DNA from 2 places in the Methyloversatilis sp. NSM2 genome. Region 1 is predicted to be linked to the other one. Evidence: riboswitches for the same ligand, from Rfam matches in the RefSeq annotation. Region 1 holds a riboswitch; the other holds the start of a gene.
The links. A riboswitch is a leader RNA that binds a small molecule or an ion and turns the genes downstream of it on or off. The one in region 1 is predicted to bind cobalamin.
Positions count from the first base shown of each region.

Region 2: another riboswitch for cobalamin. It lies ahead of WJU27_RS04510 (PEP-CTERM sorting domain-containing protein); the one in region 1 lies ahead of WJU27_RS17345 (TonB-dependent receptor domain-containing protein).

Region 1 covers NZ_JBBUKV010000013.1:97,253-104,474, reverse strand. Annotated here, with positions in the region: gene WJU27_RS17365 (cobyrinate a,c-diamide synthase) at 1-523, opposite strand, end outside; gene cobO (cob(I)yrinic acid a,c-diamide adenosyltransferase) at 559-1,158, opposite strand; gene WJU27_RS17355 (ABC transporter ATP-binding protein) at 1,182-1,958, opposite strand; gene WJU27_RS17350 (FecCD family ABC transporter permease) at 1,955-2,977, opposite strand; gene WJU27_RS17345 (TonB-dependent receptor domain-containing protein) at 3,009-4,874, opposite strand; cobalamin riboswitch at 5,005-5,233, opposite strand; gene WJU27_RS17340 (cobyric acid synthase) at 5,585-7,018, opposite strand; gene WJU27_RS17335 (ATP-dependent helicase) at 7,042-7,222, opposite strand, start outside.
Region 2 covers NZ_JBBUKV010000001.1:1,003,678-1,010,899, forward strand. Annotated here, with positions in the region: gene fdhF (formate dehydrogenase subunit alpha) at 1-523, shown strand, start outside; gene WJU27_RS04505 (transposase) at 616-1,584, opposite strand; cobalamin riboswitch at 2,237-2,457, shown strand; gene WJU27_RS04510 (PEP-CTERM sorting domain-containing protein) at 2,626-3,444, shown strand; gene WJU27_RS04515 (DUF4465 domain-containing protein) at 3,471-4,256, shown strand; gene WJU27_RS04520 (TonB-dependent receptor) at 4,333-6,381, shown strand; gene WJU27_RS04525 (esterase-like activity of phytase family protein) at 6,782-7,222, shown strand, end outside.

The sequences.
Region 1 (7,222 bases):
CCGGCAACGCGATGCGCTCGTCGCGCGGCAGGCCGCCATACCAGGCGATATCGGCCGGCAGGCTGTCGCGCAGCATGTCGATGTGGCGGGCCGAACCAACCCGGTTGGCGATCACCGCCGTCAGGTTCACGCCGTCGCGGTAGTGCTTCAGGCCGTACGCCAGCGCGCCGAAGGTCTGCGCCATCGCGCGCGCGTCGATCACTGCGAGCACTGGAAGATTGAAGCGGCGCGCGATGTCGGCACTGGACGGGCTGCCGTCGTGCAGACCCATGACCGATTCGACCAGTATCAGGTCGGCTTCGCCGGCCGCGTCATACAGCCGCGCGGCGATGTCGGCTTCGCCGGTCATCCACAGGTCGATATTGCACACCGGCGCGCCACTGGCCAGCGCGTGGATCTGCGGGTCGAGGAAGTCAGGCCCGCACTTGAACACGCGCACGCGGCGGCCACGCGAACGGTGCAGCCGCGCCAGTGCGGCGACCACCGTGGTCTTGCCCTGGCCTGATGCGGGCGCGGCCACCATCAGTGCCGGGCAGTGCTGGACTGCGGACGGCACGCTCACCACTCCAGCCCCGGCATCGCCTTCACGCCGGCCTTGAAGGCGTGCTTCACCATGGTCATGTCGGTCACCGTGTCGGCAGCCTCGACCAGTTCCGGCGGCGCCGCGCGGCCGGTCACGATGACGTGCTGCATGGTCGGCCGCGCCGCGAGGTCGGCGATGACGGTGGCGACATCGAGGTAGTGGTACTTCAGCGCGATATTCAGTTCGTCCAGCACGACCAGGCCGATGGCCGGATCGCGCAGGAAGGCGCGCGCCTGTTCCCAGGCCGCTTCGGCGGTGGCGACGTCGCGCGCGCGGTTCTGCGTTTCCCAGGTGAAGCCCTCACCCGACACGTGCCACTGCACGTCCGGCTGACGGCGATAGAAGGCTTCCTCGCCGGTGTCGGAACGCCCCTTGATGAACTGCACCACGCCCACCTTCATGCCGTGGCCGAGCGCGCGCGCGACCACGCCGAAGGCGGCGCTGGACTTGCCCTTGCCGGTGCCGGTATTCACCACCAGCACGCCGCGCTCGACCTGCGCCGCGGCGATGGCCTGGTCCACCACGTCCTTCTTGCGTTTCATGCGCGCTTCATGGCGTTCGTCAAGATCGCTCATCACATCCTCCACTCATTCTGTCCTCACGCCGGCACGAAATAGCGCCGGGCGTCGTCGCGCAATTCCTTCAGCGGATGGCAGAAGGCGCGCGACAGCACCTCCGCCTGCAGCACCGCGTCGACCGGCCCGCATACCCATTCGCCGCCGCCGGTCAGCAGCAGCGCGCGGTCGGCGAAGCGCAGCACCTGATTGAGATCGTGCAGCACCGCCACGACTGCCCGGCCTTCGTCGCGAGCAAGGCGCGCGAACAGCTCCAGCGTCTCGATCTGGTAATCGAGGTCGAGGTGGGTGACCGGCTCGTCGAGCAGGCACAGCGGCGCCTGCTGTGCCAGCAGCGCGGCGATCGCGACCCGCTGCCGCTCGCCACCGGACAGCGTGCGCACCTCGCGCAGTTCGAAGCCGCGCAGCGATACGGCCGCCAGCGCGGCCAGCGCAATGTCGACATCGGCGTCGCTCTCGTCGGCCCAGCGGCCGATGTGCGGATGGCGACCGACCAGCACGGTGTCGAGCACGGTGGAGGCGAAGTGGTCCTCCTGCGACTGCGCCAGCAGTGCCCGTCGTTTCGCCAGATCGCGTGCCGGCCAGTCGACGAGCGCGCGGCCTTCCAGTGTCAGCGTGCCGGCAGCCGGCGGGCGCAGCCCGGCCAGCGTGGTGAGCAGCGTGGATTTGCCGATGCCATTGCGGCCGACGATGGCCAGCAGTTCGCCCGGCCGCAGGTCGAGGTCGAGGCCGGTGCACAGCGCGCGCCCCGCGACCGACACGTCGAGGCCGCGTGCGAGCAGTGTCGGGACGGCGCTCATCGGTGACGGTTCAGCAGGAACAGGAACACCGGCACGCCGAGCAGCGCGGTCAGCACGCCGACCGGCAGCTGCGCCGGGGCGATGACGGTGCGCGCCGCGGTGTCGGCCAGCAGCAGCAGCGTGGCACCGGCCAGTGCGCTGGCCGGCAGCAGCAGGCGCTGGTCGTTGCCGAAGGCGAGCCGGATCAGATGCGGCACGACCAGGCCGACGAAGCCGACCGACCCGACGGTGGTGACCGCGATCGCGGTCAATGCCGACGCCAGCAGATAGACGACCAGACGCAGGCGAACCACCGGTACGCCCAGCACCTGGGCCGTGCCATCGCCGCGCGCCAGCAGGTTGAGGTCGCGCGCCAGTGGCGCGCAGGCGATCAGCCCGGCGGCCAGCACCGCCACCGCCACACCCGGACGGCTGGCCGTGCTGGCGTCGCCCATCAGCCAGAACAGCATGCCGCGCAGCGACTGTTCGCTCGCCACCGCGAGGATGAAGGACACCGCCGCGCCGCAGCCCGCCGACACGATGACGCCGGTCAGCAGCAGGCGTGTCGGCGTGCGGCTGCCCTCGCCGTGCGCCAGCCCGAACACCAGCGCCATCGCGGCCAGCGCACCGGCGAAGGCCGAAAGCTCCAGCAGCAGGCCGGCCGCACCGACCAGCATGGCCAGCAAGGCGCCGACCGCGGCGCCCCCGGAAATGCCCAGCACATAGGGATCGGCCAGCGGATTGCGCAGCAGCACCTGCATCAGCGCACCGGCCAGCGCCAGCAGGCCACCGCAGGCCGCCGCCGCCAAAGCGCGCGGCAGACGCAGCGAGCGCACGATGTCGCCCGCCATGCCGGCGTCGCCGCCGGTCGCGATCTGCCACAGCTCGGCTGCACTGACCGCCACGCTGCCCACCGCCAGCGCCAGCGCGAAGGCCGCGCCCAGCGCCAGCAGCAGCGCCGGCAGCACCCATACGCGGCGCCGCTGCGCGCGCAGTACGGCTGGCGACGGCAGGGTGGTGGCGGGCGGGTGGCTGCTCATCGCGTGAGTTTACCGGTCAGCTCGGCCGCGTTCAGAACTGCGGCGTGTAGCGCAGGCCGGCGAACACGCTGCTGCCGGCCATGTTGTAGCCGAACACGGTGGTGTAGTCCTTGTCGGTCACGTTGTTCACGCGTGCTTCAAGTGCCACCTCGGGTGACAGCTTCCAGACGGCAAACAGGTTCAGCAGCGTGTAGCCGCCGAGCCGGCGCGTCTCGTCGGCGTTCGAGTAGCGGTCGCCGGTGCTCTGGATCTCGATGCCGACGCGGCCACGCGTCATGTGCTGGATGACGCGCAGCTGACCGGTCTGCACGGCGCGCCGCTGCAGGCGGTCGCCGCTGTCCTGGTCGGTCGCGTCGAGCAGGTCGACCGAACCCTGCAGCTCGGTGTGGCCGAACAGATAGGTCGAGCCGTCGAAGGTCAGGCCGCGCAGACGCGCCTCGCCGACGTTGCGCGCCTCCGACACGCCGGGCGACACGGTGACCGTGTTGATCAGGTTGCGCACCTTGTTGTCGTAGGCGGTAAGCGCAGCGCGCGAGCCCTTGCGCTGCCACACCACGCCGGCCTCCTTGTTGCGCGACGACTCCGGCGCCAGATCCGGATTGCCGAAACCGGGGAAGAACAGCTGGTTGAAGGTGGGCAGACGGAAGGCGGTACCGTAACCGCCATGCAGCCGCCATTCATCGGTCAGCCGATAGCCGTAGGCGACGTTGCCGGTGGTCTTGTGCTGCGAGCTGGTGCTGTAGCGGTCGTGGCGGGTATTCAGCTGCAGGCTGTGGCGGTCGATGGCGCCGGACCAGCCGAGCTGCAGCGAGTCGATCTTGCGTTCGGTGTCGATGTTCACCGCGGTCGGCGTGGTCGACAGCACGTCCTGCTCCAGCCGCTCGACGCTGCCGAACAGCGTGCCCAGAGGCAGCTTCACGCGTGCCTCCAGCGCGTGGTTGTACTGCTCGGTGCGGAAATGATTGCCCAGCGGTGAGGTGCGGGCGTAGCTGATGAAGTCCTCGACCGAGCGGCCGCTGCGCAACGTGGTCGACAGGGCGTCGTTCCACGCGTGGGTCAGATAGATGGTCGCACTGTCGTTGTCGAAATCATTGCGCGTGTTCGGGAAGCTCAGACCGGAGTCGAACTCGTTGTAGCCCTTGCTGGCCAGCGCGCTGACGCCGATCTCGGTGCCTGCGTGCGGCGTGAAGCTCAGGCTGCCGCTGAAGTTCTGGTTCAGGTAGCCGTCGTGATCCGGGTTGTGGGCGCGCCGCGCCACCGACACGCCTTCATTGATGCGTGGGCTGGTCGAACTGAAGCCGCGGCTGCTGGTCACGCCGGCGCCCAGTGCGAAGCGCCAGCGGCCATCGCCGCCGCGCAGGCTGGCGCTGCCCTCGGAGGTGCCGTAGCTGCCGCCGCCGGCGAACGCCTCGCCCTGCAGTCCATCGTCGCCACGGCGGGTGAAGATCTGGATCACGCCGCCGATCGCGTCGGCGCCGAATACGGCGGAGGCCGGACCGCGCAGCACTTCGATGCGCTCGATCTGCGACAGCGGCAGGTACTGCAGCGCGGCGGTGCCGCTGGAACCCGAACCGACGCGCACGCCGTCGATCAGCACCACGGTCTGCCGCGAGTCGCTGCCGCGGATGAAGTAATCGACGCTGGCACCGGCACCGCCGTTGCCGCTCATCTGCACACCCGGCTGGCGCGCCAGCAGTTCGGTCAGCGTCGACTGGCCGGCCGCCTCGATCTGTTCACGATCGATGACGCTGACGTCGGACAAGGTGTCCGACACGCGCTGCTCGACGCGGGTAGCGGTGACGACGACAGGCTCCAGCACATGCGTCTGGGCGTGAAGCGGAGAGGAAAGAAGGCCGGCGCCGGCAAGCAGCGCGGCGACCGAGGTAAGGCTGTGCATTGTTATGTGCTCCCTGCAGCCGTCGCCCGTCCCCGAACGACGGCAGTCTCATGAAGTCATGGCACAGGGGACAACAACGCAGGCAGCCGGCAGCAGGCCGCATCCGTCGCGATGCCGCACCCCGGGCATGACCGCTCGTGCATCCGGGGCCGGTATCCGGGCTCGCAGCTGCGACGACGGGCGGTGTGCCGCGTGTCGCGATGCACGGCCTTCCCAGGCACAGGGCCCAGTGGCATGAACGTGCATCGAATCTGCTTACCGTTGCGGGGGCAGCGCAGGCCTTGCGAGCAGAGCTCGCTCACCTGCTTCCCGTTTAACCCTGTGCCGCGGCACAGGGCACCTCGAATGCAGTGCCGCCACAGCGGCACCGGCGCGCACGATACCACCGGGCGGCGGAAGGCCCAAACCGGCGGGCCGGGTGGGTGCCTCGCGCCGAGGTCCGCCGCGGGTTTCCTCCACGACCCGGAGGACGTCGGAGCGAGGTTTCTCGCGATCCGACCATCGCCGAAGTCCTGTCGGTGCAGCGGCTGAGATCGCGACCAGTGGTCGCTCCCACGGGACGGCGCGGGTTCAGTGGGAGCGAGCTTGCTCGCGATGCGGCGCGAAAAATCCTGCAGCGCTGGGCAGCCGCCCGATCGCGAGCAAGCTCGCTCCCCGAAGAATCCCGCGCGCCACAACTGAGGAGAGGGTTTTCCCGACCTTCGCAGTGGTCAGCGGAAACCGCACATCCGGTCGATGTCGATCTCCGCTTCGATGCAGTCGGCCAGCCGGTCGAGGCTGGCTTCACGCAGCGCGTGCAGGTCGAGCGGCTGCGCCGCTTCGAGGCCGGCCCAGGCGAGCAGTGCGGCACAGGCCTGGGGCGCGTCGAACAGGCCGTGCAGATAGGTCGCCATCAGCTGCCCGTCCGCCGAGCGCGCGCCGTCCGGGCCGTGCTCCAGTTCGACTGCCGGACGCGCCAGCGCCGGGCCGCTGCTGACGCCCATATGGATTTCGTATCCGCGCACCGCCTCGCCGCCCGGCTGCAGGCGGCCGGCGACCACCCGCAGCTGCTTTTCCGCTTCCAGCGTGGTGTCGTAGTCGAACAGGCCGAGGCCGGCCACGCTGCCCGGCGCGCCCTCCAGGCCCTGCGGATCGTGCAGTGCACGGCCCATCATCTGCATGCCACCGCAGATGCCGAGCAGGCGACCGCCGTAACGCAGGTGACGGGCGATCTGCGCGTCCCAGCCGTGCGCGCGCAGTGCCGCCAGGTCGCCCTGCACGCTCTTGCTGCCGGGCAGGATGACGAGGTCGCAAGCCGGCAGCGGCCGATCGAGCGGCACGAACATCAGGTCGACCTGGGGATGGGCGCGCAGCGCGTCGAAGTCCGTGTGATTGCTGATGCGCGGAAACACCGGCACCGCCACGCGCAGCCGCGCGGCCTCACCCGCAGCGGTCTGCTGTGTCTGAATTGAGTCCTCGGCGTCGAGGTGCAGACCTTTAAGCATCGGCAGCACGCCGAACACCGGCAGGCCGGTGCGCCGCTCAAGCCACTCTTCGCCCGAACGCAGCAGCGCGCGGTCGCCGCGGAAGCGGTTGATGACGAAGCCGCGTACCAGCGCGCGTTCGTCATCGGACAGGCAGTCCAGCGTGCCGACCAGATGGGCGAACACGCCACCGCGGTCGATGTCGGCGACGATGACGACAGGGCAGCGGTTGGGCAGCGCGAAGCCCATGTTGGCGATGTCGCGATCGCGCAGATTGATTTCCGCCGGGCTGCCCGCGCCTTCGACCACGACGAAGTCGTACTGCGCGGTCAGCCGCCGCCAGGACTGCATCACCGCATCCATCGCGACCCGCTTGTAGTCGTGGTAGGCGCGCGCTTCCATATTGGCCAGTGCGCGGCCATGCACGATGACCTGCGCGCCAGTGTCGGAATTGGGCTTGAGCAGCACCGGGTTCATGTCGGTGTGCGGCGCCAGCCCGCAGGCGTGCGCCTGCAGCGCCTGGGCGCGGCCGATCTCGCCGCCGTCGGCGGTGACCGCGCTGTTCAGCGCCATGTTCTGCGGCTTGAACGGCGCCACGCGCACACCGCGCCGGTGCAGGCTGCGGCACAGGCCGGCGGCGACCGTGCTCTTGCCGGCGTCGGACGTGGTGCCCTGGATCATCAGCGCGTTCGCTGTCATCGCGCTCACGGATGCGCCGCCAGCTTGTCGCGCAGCTGAGCGGCAGCGCGCTCGCTCGCCACCAGCACCAGCTTCATCATGGCGCGCGTGGCGCCGACGAAGAGCTTGCGCAGCGTGCGTTCGTCCAGCGTTTCGAAATCGATTTCGGCGAGGATGACCGCCGGCGCCGACTGTCCCTTGAAGCGG
Region 2 (7,222 bases), on a different contig from region 1:
GAACGTGGGCGATCCGGGTGACGAAGTCGTGTTCATCGACAAGTTCCCGACGCCCAACGGCCGCGCCAAGCTGGTACCGGCCAAGCTCATCACGGCCAACGAGAAGCCGGACGCCGAGTACCCGATGGTGCTCATCACCGGCCGTCAGCTGGAGCACTGGCACACGGGTTCGATGACGCGCCGCGCTTCGGTGCTCGACAGCATCGAGCCGATCGCCACCGTCACCGTGCATCCGGAGGACGTCGCGAAGCTGAAGGTGAAGGCGGGCGATGTGGTCACCGTCGAATCGCGCCGCGGCAAGATCGCACTGTACGTGCGCATCGACCCGCACGTGCCGGTCGGTTCAGTGTTCATTCCGTTCGCGTACTACGAAGCGGCGGCGAACATGCTCACCAATCCGGCACTCGACCCCTTCGGCAAGATTCCGGAGTTCAAGTACTGCGCCGTGCGTCTGAAGAAGGGCGGCACGCCGACCCAGCTGTCGACCTACGGCGGCGGCCAGGCGAAGCCGGTGACGGCGTAAGCGCAAGCTGCAGCAGTGAAGACCGGGGCCTTGAGCCCCGGTTTTTTTTGGTCGTGCGTCGGTGAGCGCTCCTGTAGATACTGTTATCCGAGTCAAGCACCGTGAGCGGTTGGGTCAAAAGGTTTGCCGGATCGGAGAACGCCAAAGGCGACGTGGATGAGCTTGCGCATCATTGCGCCGATGATGAGTTTGGGCGGCTTGCCAGCAGAGGACAGACGCTGTCGGAAGAGCTTCCCCCAGGCGGTGCGATAGAGCGCGACCATGGCCGGCATGTAGAGTGACTTGCGCAGGAAAGAGTGGCCGACCTTGGACATGCGTGGTTTGGCGCAGACGCTGCTGCCGGATTGGTGCTGCCGAGGGTCAAGGCCAGCGAATGCAGTGGCCTGACGAGCGTTGTCGAAGCGGGATACCCGTGCGTAGAAGGCCAGCAGAATGGCGATGGTGCGTTCGCCCAGGCCCGGGATGCTGTCGAGCAGACGACGCTTGTCGTCCAGATCGTCATCCTGGTCGAGCAGATCCCGGATCGCGCGGGCGAGCCGCTCAATCTCGGCGTCCAGCCATTCGATGTGCTGAGTGATCCCCTGCTGTACCGCGCTTTGCGCAACGAGCAGACGATTCGATTCCTGGGTGCGCATGCTTTGCACGCTGTCCAGACGCAGCACGAGCGCGCGCAAAGTGCGTTCGGCCTCGGACGGCGGCTGCCAGGGCTCGGGTGAGCGTTCATGGCAGAACAGAGCGATGAGTGCGGCATCGACCTTGTCGGTCTTGGTGCGCACCATGCGCGAGGCGGCAAAGGCCTTGATCTGCGCCGGGTTGATGACACTGACGGTGACGTGGGGCAGAGCGGCGAGGAACTCAGCCACTGGCTCCCAATAGACGCCTGTGGCTTCCATGCATACGTGCAGTGTCAAAGCGTGTTGCCGGGACAGGAAAGCCTGCAGTTGGGCGAAGCCGGCTGCGTCGTTGGTGATGACCTTGTGGCGAATCTTGCCCTCGGGTGAGCGCAGCGCACAGTCGAGCTTGGCCTTGGCTACGTCGATACCCAGATGAAACAACTCCATGCAAAACCTCGTGAGATCAACCTTGTGAATGCGGGCTGCCGGCAAAGCCGGGCCAAAGATACTGTTCGATCGGAACGTGAGGGTGAGCAGGTGCTGCAAAATCTACAGAACGGGCGATAAGCCCAAGGAGCGACGCGGCATCCACCTGCTCGTCCCGAGGTGCCCCTCGGGAGGTAAAGACAATACAAGGAGGGGTCTTCTGACCCCGACAGCGGCCGGGATCGAAGGCTGTGCGGCCGGCATCGGCCCTGTCGCGGCCAAGGCCGCTCCCACGGAAGCTGCGCTCGACCCACGGCCGGAGCTTGGCTGGGGTTCTGTGGGAGGAGTCTTCTGACCCCGACAGCGGCCGGGATCGAAGGCTGTGCGGTCAGCATCGGCCCTGTCGCGGCCAAGGCCGCTCCCACAGAAGCTGCGCCCGATTCGCGGCTGGAGCTTGGCTGGGGTTCTGTGGGAGGAGTCTTCTGACCCCGACAGCGGCCGGGATCGAAGGTTGTGCGGCCGGCATCGGCCCTGTCGCGGCCAAGGCCGCTCCCACAGGGTCTGCGCCCGATTCGCGGCCGGAGCTTGGCTGGGGTTCTGTGGGAGGGGTCTTCTGACCCCGACCGCGGCGCTGGCCTCCTCGCCTTCCTTGACCTGCCCTCCGCATTTCGCATACCCTGCGCTCGCCTCAGGTGCCCCGCGCAGCGTCCGCTGCAAGGAGTGAAACGGGAAGTCCGGTGCGCAGCCGCATTCGCGGTCTGCTATTCCGGCGCTGCCCCCGCAACGGTAAGCGAGTCGTAGCGATCCATTCAGCCACTGTGCCCTCGGCACGGGAAGGCGGATCGCACATATCCCCTCGTGAGCCCGGAGACCGGCCTGGCGCAACGGGTCTTTCGACCCGACGACCGATGGCTGCGGTGGGCGGCCGGGGGCGCATGCGTTCGCTCGGCCGTGTTGCGGCCGTCCTATCCGTTCCTGTGCGTTTCTCGCGCGGCTTGCCGTGCGCCATCGGATTTTCTGCACTTCGCCGGCGGGTGATGCCGGCACTGCACGGAGGTCTGCATGCGCACCACACTTTCCACCCTCATCGCCCTGTCCGGCTTCGCGCTGGCGGGGTCCGCACACGCCGGGCCGTTCGCGCCGGCGGCCGGCAGCGCCGGCTCCACCGCCATCCACAAGGACAGCGCTGCCTTCGTCCAGTGGGCCACGGGCTACTCGGACTACCAGCCCGGCCCGAACGTCGACGCCGCCTGGAAGAATCCTGCCGAAGGCCTGGGCAAGGCCGAAGGCACCTCGACCGACGTCGTCGTGCTGGGCGACGGCGGCCGCATCACGCTCACTTTCGACGGCTACATCACGAATGGCGCCGGCGCCGATTTCGCGGTGTTCGAGAACAGCTTCAGCAACACCTTCCTCGAACTGGCCTTCGTCGAGGTGTCGTCCAACGGCACCGATTTCTTCCGTTTCCCGAACTACTCCTTCACGCCCAGCCCGGTGTCCGGTTTCGGCACCATCGATCCGACCAATATCGATGGCCTGGCCGGCAAGTACCGCGCCGGCTATGGCACGCCCTTCGATCTCGACCTGCTGAGCGGCATCGCCGGCCTGGACGTGAACAAGGTGCAGTACCTGCGCCTGATCGACGTCGTCGGCAATGGCTCGACCTTCGACAGCTACCCGGCAGCCTACGGCGGCCCGCACCCGATCTACGACCCGTACCCGACCAGCGGTAGCAGTGGTTTCGACCTCGACGCGGTGGGCGTCATCCACTACGCAGTCTTCGACGCGCAGACGCCGCCGGTGCCCGAGCCTTCGCAGTGGGCGATGTATGCCGCCGCGCTCGGCCTGCTGTCCGTCATCGTCCGTCGCAACCGCGCCTGAACGGCGCCGCACCAGGAACACCACACATGAATATCCGCACGCTTGCACTCTCGCTCTGCGCACTCGCCCTGAGCCAACCGGCCGCCGCGGTCAGCGTATCGACCTTCGACGACCTGACGCTGGCCCCCGACAGCGTCTTCTTCCCGAGGACCAGCACCACCTTCACCAGTGGCGCCGCCACCTTCAACCACAGCTTCAACGACTGGGGTGGCGACTGCTGCCATACCGACTGGGTCTATTCCAACCAGACCGACACCACCACCGAGGGCTATCTGAACCAGCACAGCGCCATCGCCGGCGGCGGTGCCGAAGGCTCGGCCAACTACGCGGTGGCCAATATCGGTGCGCCGGTGGCGAGCTTCGCCGCACCGGTCAGCGTGCTCGGAGCCTGGTTCACCAACAGCACCTACGCCGCGCTGTCGATGCTGAATGGCGACGGCTTCGCCAAGCAGTTCGGCGGGGCGGCCGGCAGCGATGCTGACTGGTTCATGCTCACCATCACCGGCCTCGACAGCTTCGGCCAGAGCACCGGCAGCGTGGACTTCATGCTCGCCGACTACCGCTTCGCCGACAGCGCCGACGACTACATCGTCACCGACTGGCGATGGGTCGACCTGAGCGCGCTGGGCACCGTGAGCAGCCTGCAGTTCGCGCTCACATCCAGCGACAACGGCGCCTTCGGCATGAACACGCCGGCCTATTTCGCGATGGACAACCTCGCGGTCGCTGCCGTGCCGGAACCCGAACAGGCGGCGCTGCTGCTGGCCGGTCTGGCGCTGGTCGGCGCCGTCGCCCGTCGTCGGATGGCCTGAAGCACGGCCTGAGTCACGTCCTAAGGCATGCCCGGCTCCGCCCGAGTGGCGGGGCCGGCGCGAAGAGGCGATATCCATGAACATCTCTTTCTGGCGTGCGCTGGCGAGCGTGCTGTGCCTGCTCGCCTTGCGGGCCTACGCGGACGAGGCATTCCGGCTCGACGAAATCGTCATCAGCGCGCCGTCGGCCGATGACACGCTGCGCGCGGTGCCGCACGGCGTGTCGGTCATCACCGCCGACGACATCGAGCGCGCCGGTGCGCAGGGCATGGGCGAACTGCTCAGCCGTGAAGCCGGCCTCAACCTGCAGAGCTATTTCGGCCGCGACAAGGGCGCCACTGTCGACATGCGCGGCCTGGGCGCGACCGCGGTGAGCAATGTGCTGGTGCTGGTCGACGGCGTGCGCCTGAATGCCGACGATCTCTCGGGCGCGGACCTGTCTTCGGTTTCGCTGTCGCAGGTCGAGCGCATCGAAGTGCTGCGCGGCGCCGGGGCGGTGCGCCATGGCGACGGTGCGGTCGGCGGCATCGTGCACATCCAGACCCGGCGCCCGCGGCCCGGGCCGCTCACCGGTCAGCTCGATCTGCGCGCCGGCGCCTGGGGCACCCGCGAAGCGCGGCTGCGCGCAGCCGGCGGCACCGGGCCGCTGGCAGCCAGTGTCACATTGAGCCGGCAGGACAGCGACGGCTACCGTGACAACGATCGCTACGCCGCGCGCGACAGCGCGGTCGAGCTGAGTCTGCTGCCTGAGGGCGCGTGGTCCTTCATCGACCTCAGCCTGCGTGCCGCGCGCCATATCGATGAGTACGGCCTGCCGGGGCCGGTCAGCGCAGAAGCCTTCCGCGGCAGCAGTGTGCGAAGACGGGGCAGCAGCGCCTCACCGCTCGATGGCGGCAGCACCGACGACCGCACGCTGGGCGCCCGGCTGCGTGCGGATTTCGGCGATGCCGGGCTGTTCACCGTGCAGTTCGATCACCGCGACCGCGAAAACCCGTATTTCATCGGCGTGCAGGCCGGTACGGCGCTGGCTGACCAGCGTAACGTGATCGACTCCACCCGGCGCGACCTGCGCGTGACGCATGAGCTGGGCGTCGACGCCTTCGGGCAGCGGCACGACCTGGCATTCGGCTACGTCAGCCAGTCGTCCGACTACCTGCGCCGCGAGAACGGTGATTTCGTGGTCGGCAACTCGACCCGGCGCAGCGGCGAACTGAACGGCCACGCGGGCTGGGCCGAAGGTGTGTTCAGGCTGGGGCAGGGCGTCAGCGTCAACGCAGGCCTGCGCCACGACCGCGCCGAGAGCCGCACCGCGGGCAGCCGCTACACGCGCGAGTGCCAGTACATCTTCATTCCGTTTCCGGTCGAAGTGCCCGGCAGCTGCGTGAACGCATTCCGCGCCACCGACGCCACCGCATCGGACTGGCGCAACCGGGCGAGCGAATTGGGCGCAAGCTGGCAGCTGTCGCCGGCACTGACCGTGTTCGCCGCGGACAGCCGTCACTTCCGCAACCCGAACGTCGACGAACTCGCACTCGCGGCGGCCGACCTGCGCCCGCAAAGCGGCCGCACGCGCGAGGCAGGCCTGCGTGCGCGTGGGGAGACGGTCGAGTTCGGCGCCACGGTCTATCGCATGCGAATCGAGGACGAAATCTACTTCGACAGCGCCAGCGGCCTCAGCGTGAATCGCAACTACGATCTGCCGACCGTGCGCACCGGCGTCGAGATCGAGCTGCGCTGGCGCATCCGGCCCGGTGTGCTGTTTGCCGCCAACGCCGGCTACGTGCAGCCGCGCTTCGAAGGCAGCGACGCCGACGTGCCGCTGGTGCCCCGCCGCACCGCCAACGCCCGCGTCGAATGGACGCCGACCGAAGCGCAGCGCCTCACCCTGAGCGCCCGCCATGCCGGCCGCCGCTTCGACGGCAACGACCTCGACAACCGCAGCTCCGCGCCGCTGCCGTCCTACACCGTGTTCGACCTCGCATTCAGCATCCGGGCAGGCGCCGCGACCTGGTCGGCCGGCATCAACAACCTGTTCGACAAGGTGTATTCGACGCTCGCCTACAGCAACACCTACTACCCCATGCCCGAGCGAGCGGCCTGGGTGGCGGTGAGCTGGAAGATGTAGGGCCGCCTCCATTTCAACCGCTGCGGTCGGCTGCAATGGCTGCCTCTCAAAGGGAGTGGGCCCGATCCGCGGCCGGCGCCGGGACAGGGGTTTTGTGGGAGGGGTCTTCTGACCCCGACAGCGGCCTGTGCCGAGAACTGCAGATTGCATCGGCCCTGTCGCGGCCAAGGCCGCTCCCACAGGGTATGCGCCCGATCTGCCGGCGGAGCGTGGGCTGGGCTTCTGTGGGAGGGGTCTTCTGACCCCGACAGCGGCCTGCATCGAAGCCCCCGGGCAGCAGAGGCCGCGTGGCGGTCGGAAGACCGCTCCCGCAAGAACACCGTCACCCGCGTCTCATCGCTGAAACATCCGCTCGCTACCCTCGACTGTCCACCAACACACCAACAATCAGGGGGTCTTCATGAAACTTACGTCACTGGCAGCGGCTTTGCTGCTCGCGGTCGCGGCTGCTCCGGCATCCGCCGTGTCCTTCGTCAATGGCATCGCCATTCCGGGCTCCACCGGTGATCTGTTCGGCAGCAGCGTGAACGACGGCCGGCTCGGCATGTTCTCCGACATCTACTACGACCCCAACCGCAACGAATGGTGGGGTCTGTCGGACCGTGGCCCGGGCGGCGGCACGCTGCCCTACGACGTGCGCGTCCAGCGCTTCACGCTCGACGTCAATCGCAGCACCGGTGCGATCTCGAATTTCCAGGTGGTCGATACGATCAAGTTCCGTAATGGCGCCGGCACTGTGCTCGGCGGCCAGTTCCCGAGCACGCTCGGTGGTTCTGCCAGCAATCTGGGCACCGCCTTCGACCCGGAAGGCATCGTGATCAACCCGCTGAACGGCCACCTG